3 regions of the Bradyrhizobium sp. USDA 4506 genome follow, and region 3 is predicted to be linked to each of the others. Evidence: predicted binding sites of a transcription regulator. Region 3 holds the regulator's gene; each other region holds the start of a gene.
What was found. Region 3 encodes PhoB, which activates phosphate uptake and scavenging genes when phosphate is short. Its sites were predicted from a motif close to TGTCATNNANCTGTCAT; they were not measured.
Positions count from the first base shown of each region.

Region 1: ACVIHF_RS33960 (DUF2794 domain-containing protein) is a predicted target of PhoB. The motif match lies at 1,845-1,861, and genes of this name have one in related genera.
Region 2: ACVIHF_RS29180 (esterase-like activity of phytase family protein) is a predicted target of PhoB. The motif match lies at 3,273-3,289, and genes of this name have one in related genera.

Region 1 is NZ_JBSSBM010000002.1:6,764,384-6,770,088, reverse strand. It holds gene acnA (aconitate hydratase AcnA) at 1-361, shown strand, start outside; gene ACVIHF_RS33965 (DUF1223 domain-containing protein) at 612-1,373, shown strand; gene ACVIHF_RS33960 (DUF2794 domain-containing protein) at 1,918-2,289, shown strand; gene ACVIHF_RS33955 (Bax inhibitor-1/YccA family protein) at 2,672-3,463, opposite strand; gene ACVIHF_RS33950 (ABC transporter permease) at 3,698-5,705, opposite strand, start outside.
Region 2 is NZ_JBSSBM010000002.1:5,714,430-5,720,134, reverse strand. It holds gene ACVIHF_RS29190 (mucoidy inhibitor MuiA family protein) at 1-490, shown strand, start outside; gene ACVIHF_RS29185 (enoyl-CoA hydratase-related protein) at 660-1,496, shown strand; gene ACVIHF_RS29180 (esterase-like activity of phytase family protein) at 1,873-3,225, opposite strand; gene ACVIHF_RS29175 (heme ABC transporter ATP-binding protein) at 3,334-4,137, opposite strand; gene ACVIHF_RS29170 (FecCD family ABC transporter permease) at 4,134-5,234, opposite strand; gene ACVIHF_RS29165 (heme/hemin ABC transporter substrate-binding protein) at 5,231-5,705, opposite strand, start outside.
Region 3 is NZ_JBSSBM010000002.1:6,187,393-6,193,097, forward strand. It holds gene ACVIHF_RS31385 (Hsp33 family molecular chaperone) at 1-455, opposite strand, end outside; gene argF (ornithine carbamoyltransferase) at 685-1,611, opposite strand; gene ACVIHF_RS31395 (acetylornithine transaminase) at 1,611-2,819, opposite strand; gene ACVIHF_RS31400 (GcrA family cell cycle regulator) at 3,308-3,820, shown strand; gene phoB (phosphate regulon transcriptional regulator PhoB) at 4,061-4,771, opposite strand; gene phoU (phosphate signaling complex protein PhoU) at 4,917-5,633, opposite strand.

The DNA of each region.
Region 1 (5,705 bases), 580 kb from region 3:
CAACGGCTCGTCGCGCGACTGGGCCGCGAAGGGCACGCGCCTGCTCGGCGTGCGCGCGGTGATCTGCCAGAGCTTCGAGCGCATCCATCGCTCCAACCTGGTCGGCATGGGCGTGCTTCCGCTCACCTTCCAGGACGGCACCTCGTGGTCCTCGCTCGGCCTCAAGGGCGACGAGAAGGTCACGATCCGCGGGCTGCAGGGCGACCTGAAGCCGCGCCAGACGCTAACGGCCGAGATCGTCTCCGCTGACGGCGGCAAAAAGGATGTCCCGCTGCTCTGCCGCATCGATACGCTGGACGAGCTCGACTACTATCGCAACGGCGGCATCCTGCATTATGTGCTGCGCAAACTGGCGGCCTAAGGCCCCTTCGTTTGAGCATGATCTCCGCGCAAACGCCCCGCGTTTGTCGCGGGGAAAACCGCTTCACACTTTTCCGGGCCATGCTCCAACGCGGATTTGTGATCGGTGCCTCACTGCTTAGTGAGTAGCGGCTAAAAAGAAGGCGGCCTATGAAAAGGCCGCTTTCTCGCGTTTTGGGGCACGCAAGTTCAGGGACAGACTTCATGCTCCGTACAATTACGGATGGAAATCATCACGACTGGTTCGCAGTATGACAGCGATGATGGCCTATAACTGTATCTCGCGATGGTCGAGCGCCCTTGGTATCTGCGCAATCGTCGCGATCATCCGCCCCGCCCACGCCGATCCGCGTGCTGTCGTCGAACTCTTCACCTCGCAGGGATGCTCGTCCTGTCCGCCCGCGGACAAGATCATCGGTGACCTCGCGAAGGACCCCAACGTAATCGCGCTGAGCATGCCGATCGACTATTGGGACTATCTCGGCTGGAAGGATACGCTGGCCGATTCCCGTTTCAGCGCGCGCCAGAAGGCCTATTCGCATGTGCGCGGCGACCGCGACGTCTACACGCCGCAGGCCGTGATCAATGGCTCCGCGCATGTGATCGGCAGCGATCGCGCCAGTATCGAGGACGCCATCAAGAGCACCGAAAGGAGCGGCAGCGTGATGTCGGTGCCCGTGACGATGACGCTGAGCGGCAAGCAGATCAACGTGTCGGTCGCCGCATCGAAGTCGCCGGCCGTGTCGCGCGGCGAGGTCTGGATCTGCTCGATCTCGAAGTCGGTGCCGATCTCGATCGCGCGCGGCGAGAACCGCGGCCGCGAGATCACCTACCACAACGTGGTGCGCAATCTCCTCAAGGTCGGTGACTGGAACGGTTCGTCCGGGAGCTGGACCGTGCCGCTGGAGAACATCACGCGTGACGGTGTCGATGCTGCGGCGGTGTACGTCCAGGACGGTAACCGCGACAAGCCGGGCCCGATGCTCGGCGCTGCCTTCACCTCGCTTCACTAGAGCCTTGCTGCGGTAAGGCGCGATGCGCCGGCTTCCGCCCGTGGCGCGCCGTTGGACCGCACGCATGTTGTCGTGCAGCCGCGCATGGCGACGAACCTGCATTCGGTGATCTGCCGAAAGGAAGGCGCCGGGGCTAGGCGCGCGCGTCTCGCTTGCGCAGGCCCCAAAACAAAAAGGACCAACTTTCGTTGGCCCAGTGTTGGGATTTGACTCCCCTGCGAACAGGCCCGATCCCGACGGCCCCGGGGGGCTGGGGGCTGAGGAATCCGGAACCGAAAGGACCGGGCCAACGCAGGATTTCCTTTTCGCAGGGCAGCGGGGCGGGCGATGGGCGGAAGTGGGGCAGCAATATGATTCCGCTAACGTTCCCGTGACTCTGCGGTTTTCCGGACAATCCGCCGCGTGCGGCGGTGGTTAAGGCCCGGTTGCATTGCGATTGGCCCCTTGCGGGCCCCCTCGCTTAGCGCGATCATGTCACTCTCGTGACGATCCCGGAGAGGGGCCTTCGGAACCCGATCGTCACCGAGGTGACAGGAGGCGCTCGATGAGTTTGATCTCGGAGGACACTGATCCGAGCGGGAGTCGCGCCGCGGCGCGCACCGCCGCCGCGACCCCTCAGCCCAATCGCGTGACTTTCAATCGACTTGAACTCAACCGCATTCTCAATCTCTACGGCCGCATGGTCGCCGACGGCGAGTGGCGCGATTATGCGATCGACTTCCTGAAGGACCGTGCCGTGTTCTCGGTGTTCCGGCGCGCGTCGGAAGTGCCGATCTACCGGATCGAGAAGGACCCCCGGCTTGCGCGCAAGCAGGGCATGTACAGCGTGATTTCCGCGACCGGTCTGATCCTGCGCCGCGGCCATGAACTGGAACGCGTGCTGTTCGTGATCGATCGCAAGCTGTCGCTGGTCTAAGCGCGTCAGGTCAGTCTGCTTGTAGCCCGGATGGAGCCAACGGGTCGCGCGAACGCGCGCCCGATGACAGGCTCCGCGAAATCCGGGGAAGCTGTACCCGCGTGGTAAGACCGTCCCGGATGTCGCTTCGCTCATCCGGGCTACAAATCCGCTGATCCGCCGACACAGTTGTGCCCGAGCTTCGTAGCCCGGAGGAGCCAACGGGGCGCGCGAACGCGCTCGATGGCAGGCTCCGCTCAATCCGGGGCCGTTGAAGCCGCGGATGAGCCTGTCCCGGATTTCGCTTGCGCTTCATCCGGGCTACATCACATCTCGCCTCGCCCAAAAGAAAAGCCCCGGCGGAATGGCCGGGGCTTGGATTTGATCGGCTCGCTCGAGGCGCTTAGTCGCGCTGGCCGAGCAGCTGCAGGAGCAGCGTGAACAGGTTGATGAAGTTCAGGTAGAGCGACAGCGCACCAGTGATTGCCGCACGCTCTGCCATCACGCCACCCTGCGAGGCGTAGCCGTAGATGTAGTCGTTCTTCAGCCGCTGGGTGTCCCAGGCGGTGAGGCCCGCGAACACCAGCACGCCGACCACCGACACGATGAACTGCAGCGCCGAGCTCGCCAGGAACAGGTTGACCAGGCTCGCGATGATGATGCCGATCAGACCCATGAACAGGAACGAGCCCATGCCGCTCATGTCACGCTTGGTGGTGTAGCCGTAGAGGCTCAGCGCACCGAACGTTGCCGCGGTGATGAAGAACACGCGCACGATCGAGGTGTGCGTGTACACCAGGAAGATCGACGACAGCGACAGACCCATCAGCGCCGAGAACACCCAGAACAGGAGTTGGGCGGTCGCGGGCTGCAGGCGGTTGATGCCGGCCGAGATGACGAACACCATCGCCAGAGGGGCGAGGATGAACAGCCACTTCAGCGGGCTCACGAACATCGCGTAGCCGAACTGCGTCAGATAGGCGTTGCCGAACTTGGCGACGGCGGCCGACTGGTCGGTCGTCACCGCACCCATGTAGACGCCGAGCGCGGCGAGGCCGGTGATGGCCAGGCCGATGCTCATGTAGTTGTAGATGCGCAGCATGTAGGCGCGCAGACCGGCGTCGACGGCCGCAGCGTCAATGCGCCCGGCGGCCCGGCCGAAAGGAGAAGCGTAGTTGCGGTCTAGGTCCGACATGGTCGAATTCCCGTGGTTGGTCCCGGTGGAGCGCAAGGGATTTGCGGCGCCGGTCGTAAATCTATCTCAGATGGCTCGGTTTGCGGAACATTAATTCCGTGTCATTCAAACCGACTATCCGACCCGATTGGTATGTGGGAAATTAACACATCCGACGCAAGCTTCCACGCGCGGCCGAATGTCGCTCTGCCCTAGCATCATAGGCAAAAACGGCGCTCGCGCCGCTACATTTTGTCACAAATTCCGCAACACTGAGGCCGGCTTCTGGTTTAGCGCGAGCAGCGTCCCGGCGAGCCCCAGCCCGACCGTGACGACCAGCGCGGCGACCACGACCAGCGCGGCGCTGCCGGCCTGCCAGATAAAGCTCAGCGTCATCAGCCTAGTCACGATCAGCCAGGCCGCGATCGAGCCGGCGATCACCCCGAACACCGCGGTTGCAAAACCGATCATCAGATACTCCAGCGCGTAGGCGCCGAGCAGTCGCACCCGCGTGGCGCCGAGCGTCTTGAGAATCACGGCGTCATAGACGCGGTGGCGGTGTCCGGCGGCGAGCGCGCCGCCGAGCACCAGGATCGCGGAGATCAGCGTCACGGCGCTGGCGCCGCGGATCGCCAGCACCAGATTGCTGACCACGCTGCCGACCGTCTCCAGCGCCTCGCGGACCCGCACGCTGGTGACCATCGGGAACGCGTCGGCGACCTGCTTGATGATGCGCGCGTCGTCGGCGGAATCGGCGTGTGGTTCCGTCAGGGTCGCGACATGGCTGTGCGGCGCACCCCTGAAGGCATTCGGCGAGAACACCAGCACGAAATTGATGCCGAGGCCCTGCCAGTCGATGTTGCGCAGGTTGGCGATTTTCGCCGGCACGTCGCGTCCGAGCACGTTGACGACGATCTCGTCGCCGATCTTCAACGACAGGCCGTCGGCGATCTTCTTCTCCATCGAGACCAGCGGTGGCCCGCTGTAGTCCGGCCCCCACCATTCGCCTTCAACGATCTTCGAGCCCTTGGGAATTTCGCCGGTATAGGTCAGGCCCCGGTCGCTCTGCAGCACCCATTCCGAATCGACCGACGGCTTGAGCTGGTCGGCCTTGACGCCGCGCGCGGCCACAATGCGCCCGCGTAGCATCGGCACGTCCTCGACGGTCGAGCCGGCGGCGACCTTGGCCAGGAAGGCATTGAAGCGGTCGGCCTCGGTGGAGGGGATGTCGATGAAGAAGAATGACGGCGCCCGCTCCGGCAGGGCGGCCAGGAATTGCCGGCGCAGATTGCCGTCGATCTGGGTGATGGTGACGAGCACCGCCAGCCCGAGCCCCAGCGACAGCACCACTGACGGCGTCAGCGCGCCCGGCCGGTGGATGTTGGCGATCGCCAGCCGCAGCATGGTCATGCGGCTGCGCGGCAGCCGCCGCGCCACCGCCATCAGGAGCTCGGCAATTCCGCGCAGCAGCAGGAACACTGCGATCGACGAGGCGACGAACACGGCGGCGACCCGCTTGTCATAGGCAAGCCCGATCGCGACGCCGATCAGGAGTGCGATCACCACGGCCATCAGCGCCAGATAGCTCCAGCGCGGGCGATGCCACTCGCTGGCGACGGTCTCGCGGAACAGCGCGGCGACCGGCACGTCATGGACGCGGCCGAGCGGCCACAGCCCGAACGCCAGCGCGGTGAGCTGGCCGTAGAGGAAGGACAGCGCGAGTTCGTCGGGATGCAGCGCGGGCACTACCGGCAGCGGCAGCAGCTTGCCGAACAGGCCGACGATGACGAAGGGCAGCGCGGCGCCGAGCACGATCCCGATCACCGAGCCGATCCCGGCCAGCACCACCACCTGCGTGCAGTAGATCGTGAAGACGTCGCGGCCGGTGGCGCCGAGCGCCTTGAACGAAGCGATGACGTCGCGGCGCCGGTCGATATGGCTCTTCACCGCGTTGGCGACGCCGACACCGCCGACCAGCAGCGCCGCGAGACCGACCAGGGTCAGGAACTGGGTGAAGCGGTTGATGGTGCGCTCGAGCTGCGGCGAGGCATTGCTGCGGCTGCGGACCTCCCAGCCGGCCTCCGGCGCCGCGCTGCGTGCACCGTCGATCAGCGCGGTGGTGGCGCGATCGTCGTTGGCGCCGTCAGGCAGCTTCACGCGGTAGATCCAGCGCACCAGGCTGCCCGGTTGCAGCAGGTCGGTGGCGTGCAGGCTGGCTTCGCTGACCAGGAAGCGCGGGCCGAGGCCGACGCCGCCGGCAAGC
Region 2 (5,705 bases), 470 kb from region 3:
AGCGAGCTTCGTGCAGGCCGACGATGCGCCGTTGCTGCCGGGGCAAATCTCGATCTACCGCGACGGTATCTTTGTCGGCCGCAGCCGGATGGCCACGGCCGCCAAGGACGAGACCGTGCGGCTCGGCTTCGGCGCCGACGACAAGGTCAAGATCGAACGCACGGTGGTGAAGCGCAACGAGGGCTCCGCCGGCCTGATCGTGACCACGTCGAAGACCGACGAGCGCGCCTTCAAGACCACGGTGCGCAACGGCCACGACTTCCCGATCAAGGTCGCGGTCCAGGATCAGCTCCCGGTCAGCGAGAACGACGATATCGTGGTGGAGATGCTGCCGTCGTCGACGCCGGCGACGACGACCAATCTGCGCGACAAGCGCGGCGTGCTGGAATGGGCGTTCGAGGCCAAGGCCGGCGAAGTCCGTGACATCAATTTCGCCTGGCGGATGCGCTGGCCCAAGGACAAGGGCGTCGTGATGGTGCCGGCGGGCTAGAGCCCGTGCCGGGGCTGTAGCGTTGTTGCTTGACGCGTTTTCTTCACACGAACCGGAACCCACTTCGCTTGAAAACGCTTTGAGGACCTGCGTCATCTGCCGATGACAACCCTCCCGATCTCGGGCATCACTTTGCCAAAGGCAACAAAGCCTGAGATCGGGAGGATCCATGAGCTACCAGCACATCATCGTCGATGATCCGCGTCCGCGCGTCCGCCGCATCACGCTGAACCGCCCCGAGAAGCGCAACGCGCTGAACAACCGCCTGCGCGGCGAGATCTTCGAGGTGCTGGAGCAGGCCGACCGCGATCCCGAAATTTCGATCTCGATCCTGCGCGGCGCCGGACCCTGCTTCTCGGCGGGCTACGATCTCTCCGCCGACAATCGCGTCGACCAGCCCTATCACTCGGCATCCGGGCCCGGCCAATGGTCGCGCCATGTCGTCGAGGGCTGGTTCTCGATCTGGGATCTCGCAAAGCCCGTGATCGCGCAGGTGCACGGCTATTGCCTCGCCGGCGGCACCGAGCTCGCGACCGCTTGCGACGTGGTCTACGTCGCCGACGACGCCCAGATCGGCTATCCGCCGGTGCGGCTGATGAGCCCGCCCGACATGCAGTATCACCCGTGGTTGGTCCGCATGCGCCGCGCCATGGAATTGATGCTGACGGGCGACGCGATGTCCGGCCGCGAGGCCGCCGAATGGGGCTATGCGACCCGGTCGTTTCCGCTCGCCGAACTGGAGGCGAAGACGCTGGATTTCGCCGAGCGCGCGGCCAAGGTGCCGATCGAGCTGCAGCAGCTCAACAAGCGCAGCGTCCACCGCGCGATGGAAATCATGGGCGCCCGCGCCGCGATGCGCGCCGGCACCGAGATCCAGGCGCTGGCCTTCACGACCGAGGCCAGCAAGGCCTACATGGCGGGCTTCCGCCGCGACGGCGGCAGCGTGAAGGCGCAGCTCGACCAGCGCGACACGACGTTCGGAGATTACCGGACGAAGAAGGAGTGACGATCACGGAAGCCGCGCGCTGAGCTGTATCGCCGTCACCCTGAGGAGGCCGCAAAGCGGCCGTCTCGAAGGGCGGCGGCCCGGCTGTCTCCATGCGGCTGCATCGGGGGCCGCGCATCCTTCGAGGCGCCCAGCGGCGCAATTGCGCCGCAAGGCTCGCACCTCCAGCGACAAAGGCGTAGCCTTTGCGCGGGGATGACGGAATGGCTGTCGTGCCGGGATGAGCATCACGCTATCCGCATATTCGCTGTCATGCCCCGCCTTGAGCGGGGCATCCAGTACGCCGCGGCTTGTCCGTTGAGCTCGGGCGCCTCTGGAATACTGGGTCGCCCGGTCGAGCCGGGCGACGACACTGTTGTGGGTGGCGAGCACCGCCTCACTTCGCCTTCAGGAAGTCGCCGACCTCGAGCAGTACGAACTCGTCGTCATCGGCCTTGTTCGGGTCGCGGCTCGAGGAGAACGGCAGGTTGTTGTCGTTGCCGACGATGATGTGGGTCTCGTCGACCCGGTCGACATTCTCGATGGTGAAGAACGGGAAGGTGTAGACGCCGTCGTTGAGCGGCTTGCGGGCCTTCTTGTTGGGATCGCGGATCTTCATCAGGTCGATATAGGCGATCTTGCGCACCGGCTTGCCGACATTGGCGTCGGACAGCTCGATCTTGTAGACGCGCTTGAACTTGGCGAGGTCAGGAAAACAGTTCTCGCCGCGCTGGCCTTGCGGGCAGGCCTTGTCGGCGGTGCCTTCGCCATTGTCGCGCTCGATCACGAGGCCCTGGGCCGGATCGATCATGTTGAAGTCGCCGATCGCATTGCCGTTCTGCTCGAACACATACTGCCAGTAGCGCCCGGTGAACTTCTCCGCCGCGACGTCGAATTCCAGGATGCGCGAGGCTTCCTTGCCGTCGACCTTCTCCCAATCCTTCTTGTCGGCATCCCACAGCGGTCCTTCGAGCAGGCCGTAGAGGAACTTGCCGTCCTTGGAGGACGCAAAGCCTTCATAGCCCTTGGAGCGGCGCAGGTTGACATTGGTGTAGCTGGCGCCGGGCGCGCCGGGCGACTGCACCGCCCAGTGATCCGGCGAACGCACCGGCTTGCCGTCAGCAACGGTCTCGAACACGGCGAGAATTTTGCCGGTCTTGTCGGCCTTGAGGATGTAGGGCCCGAACTCGTCGCCGATCCAGAAAATGTCGTTGATGATCTGGAAGCCCTCGGTGTCGAAATCGGCGCCGGTCAAATAGCGCTTGGCGGTGTCCTCATGCACGATGCGGAACGGCACCTTCTTGTCGGGATCGTGCAGGAACACGGTCTCCTGACGCTCGATCTTGCCGCTCGCCCAATCGATCTTGTGCCGGTTCAGGTACAGCATCGAGTCCGCCGAGTTGTAGCGCGAGCCCATGCCGTTGTCGGTGATCACCCAGAACGAGCCGTCGGGCATCACCTTGATGCCGGAATGGCCCTGCAGCGGCTGACCCTTGAACGGCAGCGACACGCCGGTCGGCCGCTCATAGGATTTACCCATCACGGTGCCGATGCCGTCAACGCGCTTGCCGGTGGTGTATTTGCCCGAGGTCTTCAGATCATCAGGGGCGTCGGCGGGCGCGTCGATGAAGCTCTCCGCCGGCATCACGGCGTGTCCCGCCAGCGTCGTCGGGAATTCGCCCTCACCCTGCGCGAACGCCGATGTGGCGAGCAGGATCGAGGCGACGGAGCAGAGCAGGGACAGGCGCATGGTTGATCTCCCAAAGGATAAACGATGCGGTGTTCTCCGAGCCGCCTGTTACAGCCGCCTGACAGTTTTGTGAACCGCGGATGTTGCGGCGGGATAAGGCTTGCGGCGTTACGTCGCCTTGCCGGCCGGCCGCATCGTTTGCGGCAGCAGGAACGGCACGCCACCTCCGGTATAGGCGATCGCAGCGTCGATCTCGAAGATCTCGCGCAGCGTCTCGGTCTTCATCGCCGCCGTGCGGTCGCCGTCGACGGCAAGCCGGCCGCGGTGCAGCAGCAGGACGCGGTCGGCGAACCGCATCGCGAGGTTGAGGTCGTGCAGGATCGCGATCACGGCGGTGCCGCGCGCGGCACGCCGCCGCGCCGTTTCGACCAGGTCGATCTGGTGCCGCAGATCGAGGCTCGAGGTCGGCTCGTCCAGCAGCAACAGTCCGGGTCCATGCAGCGCTTCGCCGCGGGCGAGCTGCACCAGCACGCGGGCGAAATGCGCCCGCTGCTGCTCGCCGCCCGACAGCGTCGGCAATTGCCTGAAACGGAAACGCGCGAGCCCGACCTCGTCGAGCGCCGCCTCGACCAGCGCCCGCGCCACGGCACGCGGGCTTTCGCCGGCGCCCATGCTGACGATTTCCTCGACGGTGAACGGGAAGGTGACGCTGACGTGCTGCGACAGCATCGCGCGGTGCTGCGCCAGCGCGCGTGGTCCGTAAGTTTGCAGGTCGCGCTGCCTCAGCCTGATCGCCCCGCGCGACGGACGCAGGTCGCCCGACAGCATCCGCAGCAGGGTCGATTTGCCGGCGCCGTTAGGACCGACGATCGCGACCATCTCGCCGGCACCGATCTGCAGCGACACCGCATCGACCAGCGTCGTGCTGCCGACCGTCATCGATACCGACTGCGCTTCGAGCAGGGCCGTCATAGCGATACCAGCCCGCGCTGCCGCAGCAGCATGGCGAGGAAGAACGGCGCGCCGATCGCCGCCGTCAGGATGCCGATCGGCATTTCCGCGGGTGCCACGATGGTGCGCGCCACGGTGTCGGCGCCGACCAGGAGGATGGCGCCGAGCAGCGCGGACGCCGGCAGCAGCAGCCGATGCGCGGGCCCGATCACCAGCCGCAACAGATGCGGCACCACGATGCCGACGAAACCGACCACGCCGCAGACCGAGACCGCGACCCCGGTCATCGCCGACACCAGCACGATCGAGATCCGCTTCAGCCGTTCGACGTCGACGCCGCTGTGGAACGCCTCGGCCTCGCCGAGCACCAGCACGTCGAGCCCGCGCGCGATCGAGAGGCAGGCGACCAGCGCAACCGCCAGCACCGGCGCCAGCGCCGTGAGCTTGCTCCAGGTCGCACCGCTGAGCGAGCCGAGCAGCCAGAAGGTGATGTCGCGGAGCTGGCGGTCGTCGGCGCCGAACACCAGAAGGCCGATGCCGGCATTGGCGATCGCGGCGATCGCGAGCCCGGCCAGCAGGAAGATCGCGATCGATGTCCGGCCGCTGCGGCTGGCGATGCCGTAAAGCACGACGGTCGTGATCAGCGAGCCGGCAAAGGCCGCGATCGGCAGCAGCTGGTGTTGCAGGAAGCGCAGGCTTTCGCCGAGATGGCTGTCGGTGAACACGATCGCGGCCGCCGCGGCAAACGCGCCGCCGGAGGAGACGCCGACCAGCGCGGGGTCGGCGAGGGGATTGCGGAACAGGCCCTGCATGATCGAGCCTGATACGGCAAGGAGGCCGCCGACCATCGCCGCCGCCGCGATCCGCGGGATGCGGATCGACCACACCACGAGCTGGTCGCGTGCGAGCAGCGGGTTGGCGACACGATCAGCCCAAAGCCCAAGCGCCGCCGGAAGCCGAGCCATTGGAATGCCGGCAGCCCCGACCGTCAGGGCGACGAGGGCGGTGCCTGCGAGCGCCGCAAGCAGGCAGAGCAGGGTGAGTGTCGCGGCCGGCCGCAGCGACATGCCGGCGCGCCGTCGTTTCGCACGCCGGCGGCGTTCGGCCAGCACGCTCATTGCCGGCAATTCGCGGTCAGCGCTGCCGGCTTGAAGTAGTCGGCCTCCGGCGCCAGCGCCGGATAAAGCTTGACCGAGAGGTCGCGTGCCGCGGCCGCGGTGCGCGGTCCGAAGCCGAGCAGATAAAGGCCTTCCATCGAGATGAAGGCCTTGTTGGCCGCGACCGGCGTCAGCGCGAAGGCCGGATGCGCGAACACGGCATCCGACGTCAGCGAATCCTTGCCGCGATCGATCGACAGCACGACATCCGGTTTCGCCGCCACGATGGCCTCGTCATTGACCGGCTTGTAGCCGTCGTAACCATCGATGGCGTTGACGCCGCCGGCAAGCCGGATGATCTCGTCCGCCGCGGTCTTGTGGCCCGCCGCCATCGCCCGGCCGTTCAACAGCGACATCACGAACATCACGCGCACCGGCTTCGTTACCCTGGCACGCAGCGCGCGCAGTTGCGCGAGATCGCTCTCCACCGCC
Region 3 (5,705 bases):
ACCAGTCCCTGGTAGCGGCTGGTGTTAGAGCCCTGATCGATGGTCATCGCAAGGTGGCCCTTGCCGAGCAGCTCGCCCGAACTCTGGCCATTCTTGAGGCGCGATGCGTCGTAGCGCGCATAGGCGCGCAGCCGGTCGGGCGCCTGGAAATCGACGATCAGGAGCGAGACCGGACCTTCGGTCCGGGTCTGCAGGATGAAGCGGCCCTCGAACTTGACCGACGAGCCGAGCAGCGTGGTGAGCACGATCGCCTCGCCGAGCAGCTTGCCGACCGCGGGCGGATAATCGTGCTTGTGCAAGATCTCGTCGAGCGCGGGGCCGAGCCGGGTCAGCCGGCCGCGCAGGTCCAGCGCGCCGACCTCGAAGGCCAGCACGGCATCGTCGACCGGAACCGCTGATGGCGCGCGAACCGGCGCCTCGGGCGTGATTTTGATGTCGGGGGATTGTGAAACCATGGCGCTCTATCTGGGGTCTCGGACCATGAAATAAAGGGGTTCACTAACGCGGATATCTCCGTCGTCCCTGCCTTGTGCGCAATTGCGCACTGGAGCAGGGACCCATAACCACCGATGTGAGCTGCTGCATCAAGCTGGTGCCCCAGCCTTCGCAACAATTGACAGCGGTGGTTATGGGTCCCGGGTCGCGCTTCGCTTGCCCGGGACGACAACGCTTACTGATCTACGACTACGCGACCGCGTCGAAACACCAGGCCAGAATGCCCTTCTGCGCATGCAGGCGGTTTTCCGCCTCGTCGAACACCACGGATTGCGGCCCGTCGATCACCTCGTCGGTGACCTCCTCGCCGCGATGCGCGGGCAGGCAGTGCATGAACAGTGCGTCCGGCTTGGCGAGCGACATCAGCTTGGCATTGACCTGATAGGGCCGCAGCACGTTGTGGCGGTGCTCGCCCTCCTTGTCGCCCATCGACACCCAGGTGTCGGTGACGACGCAGTCGGCGCCGCGCACGGCGGCTTCCGGATCGGTGCCGAGCATGATCGGCGCGCCGGTCGCCTTGATCCAGTCGCGCATCGGCTTCTTCGGCGAGAGCTCCGGCGGGGTCGCGACATTGAGCTGGAACTTGAACCGCTCTGCGGCATGCGCCCAGGAGGCCAGCACGTTGTTGTCGTCGCCGGTCCAGGCCACGGTCTTGCCCTCGATCGAGCCGCGGTTTTCCTCATAGGTCATGAGGTCGGCCATCACCTGGCAGGGATGCGAACGCCGGGTCAGGCCGTTGATGACGGGAACGGTAGCGTGCGCCGCGAGCTCGAGCAGCGCGTCATGGTTGAGGATGCGGATCATGATCGCATCGACATAGCGCGACAGCACGCGCGCGGTGTCGGCGATGGTCTCGCCGCGGCCGAGCTGCATCTCGGCGCCGGTCAGCATGATGGATTCACCGCCGAGCTGGCGCATGCCGACGTCGAACGACACCCTTGTGCGGGTCGACGGGCGCTCGAAGATCATCGCCAGCGTCTTGCCTTCGAGCGGCTTCCTGCCCTTCTCATGCGCCTTCAGCTTCGCCTTCATGGCGGCTCCGGCGGACAGCATGTTGCGCAGCTCGCCGAGCGGCAGCTCGTTGATATCGAGGAAGTGACGGACCGGCTTGCTCATTATCCAGCCGCCTTCTTCGGCTGCGCCGCCGACAGCACAGAGCAGGCGCGCTCGAGCGCGGTGATCGACTGGTCGATCTCGGGCTCGGTCACGATCAGCGGCGCCAGGAACCGCACCACATTGTCGCCGGCGCCGACGGTGAGCAGCTTCTCGCTGCGCAGCGCGGCGATCAGGTCGCCCGACGGCACCACGGCCTTGACGCCGATCAACAGCCCCTCGCCGCGCACCTCCGACAGCACGCCGGGATAGCGGTCGACGACGGAAGCGAGCTTCTGCTTGAGCAGCAGCGACATCTTCTGCACATGCTCGAAGAAGCCGGGTTTCAGCATGACGTCGAGCACGGCATTGGCGGCGGCGACCGCGAGCGGATTGCCGCCGAAGGTCGAGCCGTGCGAGCCGGGCGCCATGCCGGCCGCAGCCTGCGCGGTCGCCAGCACCGCGCCGATCGGAAAACCGCCGCCGAGCGCCTTGGCCAGCGACATCACGTCCGGCGTGACGCCGGTGCGCTTGTAGGCGAACAGCTCGCCGGTGCGGCCCATGCCGGTCTGCACCTCGTCGAAGGCGAGCAGCAGGCCGTGCTCGTCACACAGCGCGCGCAGTGCCTTGAAGAACGCCTGCGGCGCCGAGCGCACGCCGCCCTCGCCCTGCACCGGCTCGATCAGGATGCCGGCGGTGTGCGGGCCGATCGCCTTCTTCACCGCCTCGATGTCGCCATGCGGCACCTGGTCGAAGCCGTCCATCGGCGGGCCGAAGCCTTCGAGATATTTCGCCGAGCCTGTCGCCGCCAGCGTGCCCAGCGTGCGGCCGTGGAAGGCGCCCTCGAAGGTGATGATGCGGTAGCGCTCGCCATGGCCCTTGGAGAAGTGATAGTGGCGGACCAGCTTGATCACGCCCTCCATCGCTTCGGCGCCGGAATTGCAGAAGAACACGAAGTCGGCAAAGCTCTGCTCGCACAGCCGTGCGGCAAGCACCTCGCCGTCCGGGCTCTTGAACAGGTTCGACATGTGCCAGAGCTTGGTCGCCTGTTCCTGCAGCGCCTTGACCAGATGCGGATGCGCGTGCCCGAGCGCGTTGACCGCGACGCCCGAGGTGAAATCGAGATAGCGGTCGCCGTTGGTTGCGATCAGCCAGGCGCCCTCGCCGCGCTCGAAGCCGAGATCGACCCTGGCGAAGACGGGGAGCAGATGCGACGTGGCAGCGTTGGTCATGGCGATCACTGACGGTTTTTAAGCCGACAATTGCCGCTGCGCCTTGACGCCAGCGCAGCAACGGCCAGCTTCGGAAAACAAAACGGCCGCCTTTGCGGGCGGCACGTGGCGGGCATTCTATGCTGCGGTCGGTAAGTGTCAATCGCCACGAAGTGGCCTTCCTGCAATGCGAAACGAGCGCAATCCGGAGCATTCCGGTGCGGTGGAAAAGCCTCATCGTGATGCTTAACTGTGTGGGAACATGTGGACGCACGGCCGCGGACTCTTGCGCCAGAGTCACGCCATATTGTAGCGTTTGGCCTGTCGGGTACGACATCTCGTGCGGCGGTACTGGACCCTCTAAGTAGCCTTTGTGTCTCGCGTAAACGTTCGGGCGCAACACCGTGCCCGGCGAGGGCTAAGGGATTCTGGCCGCAGGGATATTTGTCCAGATTGGCTCGCAGCGCCGCTCCAATGATTGGCCGGCGCTACGCGAAGGGAAGAATGCGATGACTGTATTGACCTGGTCCGACGATCGCGTCGAGCAGCTGAAGAAACTCTGGGAGTCCGGCCTGTCGGCCAGCCAGATCGCGGCGGAACTTGGCAATGTGACGCGAAACGCCGTGATCGGCAAAGTGCATCGGCTCGGCCTCTCCGGCCGCGCCAAGGCACCCTCCACGGCCGCGCCGCGGCAGCGCAAGGCTCGCCCGGCCCAGCACATGATGCGGGTGGCGCGTCCGGTCTCGCGCGGCAACACCGCGCTGGCGCACGCCTTCGAGGTCGAGATGGAGCCCGATCCGATCTCCTACGACAATGTGGTGCCGATGAGCCAGCGGCTCTCGCTGCTGGAGCTCAACGAGGCCACCTGTCATTGGCCGGTCGGCGATCCCTCGAGCCCGGAATTCTTCTTCTGCGGCGGCAAGGCGCTCGCCGGCCTGCCCTATTGCGCGCATCACTCGCGCGTCGCCTACCAGCCCGCCGCCGATCGCCGCCGGCCGTCGGCGAAACCGCAGATCAAGTGAGCACTCGGGAAAACGACGGAAGACCTCAAAAACAAATCCCCGCGAAAGCGGGGATTTTTTGTGTGATGCGTAGCCCATTACACCACCGGCGTCGTCCCGGCGAAAGCCGGGACCCATAACCACTAATGCGTGTTGTTAGAAAGCCGTCTGGCCGCGTGCCGATTGCACTGGCCGCGGCGTATGGGTCCCGGCTTTCGCCGGGACGACGCCGTGTTGCGGTTTATGAATGCCGCATGGCCGTTACGGCTGTGGCTCGGCCTTGGCAAAGCGGTCGTCGAGCGCGTAGCCGGCGCCGCGCACGGTGCGGATCGGATCCTGCTCGCGGCCCGGATTGAGCAGCTTGCGCAAGCGGCCGATATGCACGTCGACGGTGCGCTCATCGATGTAGATGTCGCGGCCCCAGACGCTGTCGAGCAGTTGCTCGCGGCTGAACACGCGGCCGGGATGCTCGAGGAAGAATTCGAGCAGGCGATACTCGGTCGGCCCGAGATCGATCGGACGGCCCGAGCGCGCCACGCGGCGCTTCTCGCGGTCGAGCTCGATGTCGCCATAGGTCAGCACGGTCGCAAGCCGCTCCGGGCTGGCGCGGCGCAACAGGCCCTTCACCCGCGCCAGCAGCTCCGGCACCGAGAACGGCTTGACGATGTAATCGTCCGCGCCGGTGGCAAGCCCGCGCACGCGCTCGCTTTCCTCGCCGCGCGCGGTCAGCATGATGATCGGAAGCTGCTTGGTCTCGGGCCGCGCCCGCAGGCGGCGGCACAGTTCGATGCCGGACAGGCCCGGCAGCATCCAGTCCAGCACCACGAGGTCGGGAACGCGCTCCTTCAGCCGTGTATCCGCATCGTCGCCGCGCCCCACCGTCTCGACATCGTAGCCTTCCGCATCGAGATTGTAGCGCAACAGCGTCGTCAGCGCTTCCTCGTCTTCGACTACCAGAATGCGTGCGCTCATCGGTCTAAGTTCTTTCTCTGTGGTGATCCGTTGCCCAGACGCAAACCGAAACGCTTACTTCCTTGAGCATAGTCCCCGCGGAAACGATTTGTCGCGAGGATCATCCAGTTTCGCTCTTGCCGGTTCCGTGCTTGCCGATCATGCCTCAGTTGCCCGGCACCGTGGTGGCAAAAGTGGTCATGTCCCCCTTCGGGCGCTTGTCGGTGATCTGCTGGCCCTCGATCATGTAGAACACGGTCTCGGCGATATTGGTGGCGTGATCGCCGATCCGCTCGATGTTCTTGGCGCAGAACATCAGATGGATGCAGAACGAGATGTTGCGCGGATCTTCCATCATGTAGGTGAGCAGTTCGCGGAACAGCGAGGTGCAGATCGCATCGACCTCCTCGTCGCCCTTCCAGACGTTCATCGCCGCCGGCAGGTCGTGCGCGGCATAGGCGTCGAGCACCGACTTGACCTGCGACAGCACGAGGTCGGTCATGTGCTCGAGGCCGCGGATCAGCTTCAGCGGCTGGAAATCGCTCTCCAGCGCCGCGACGCGCTTGCCCATGTTCTTGGCGAGGTCGCCGATCCGCTCGAGATCGGTAGCGACGCGCATCGCGCTGACGATCTCACGCAGGTCGATCGCCATCGGCTGGCGGCGCGCGATCGTCAGCACCGCGCGCTCTTCGATGTTGCGCTGCAGATTGTCGATCTCGATGTCGGCGGCGACCACGCGCTTGCCGAGCGCGACGTCGCGACGGATCAGCGCGTCGACCGACTCGGTAATCATTCGTTCGACCAGGCCGCCCATCTCGGCGACCAGGCGGGTCAACTCCTGCAGGTCGCTGTCGAATGCCTTGGCGGTATGTTCAGAAGCCATCGCTTGTCTCCCTCAACCATGATCCCGGGGATCATGGCTTCGTGTCCTGAATTTTAGCATGACCTGATCGGA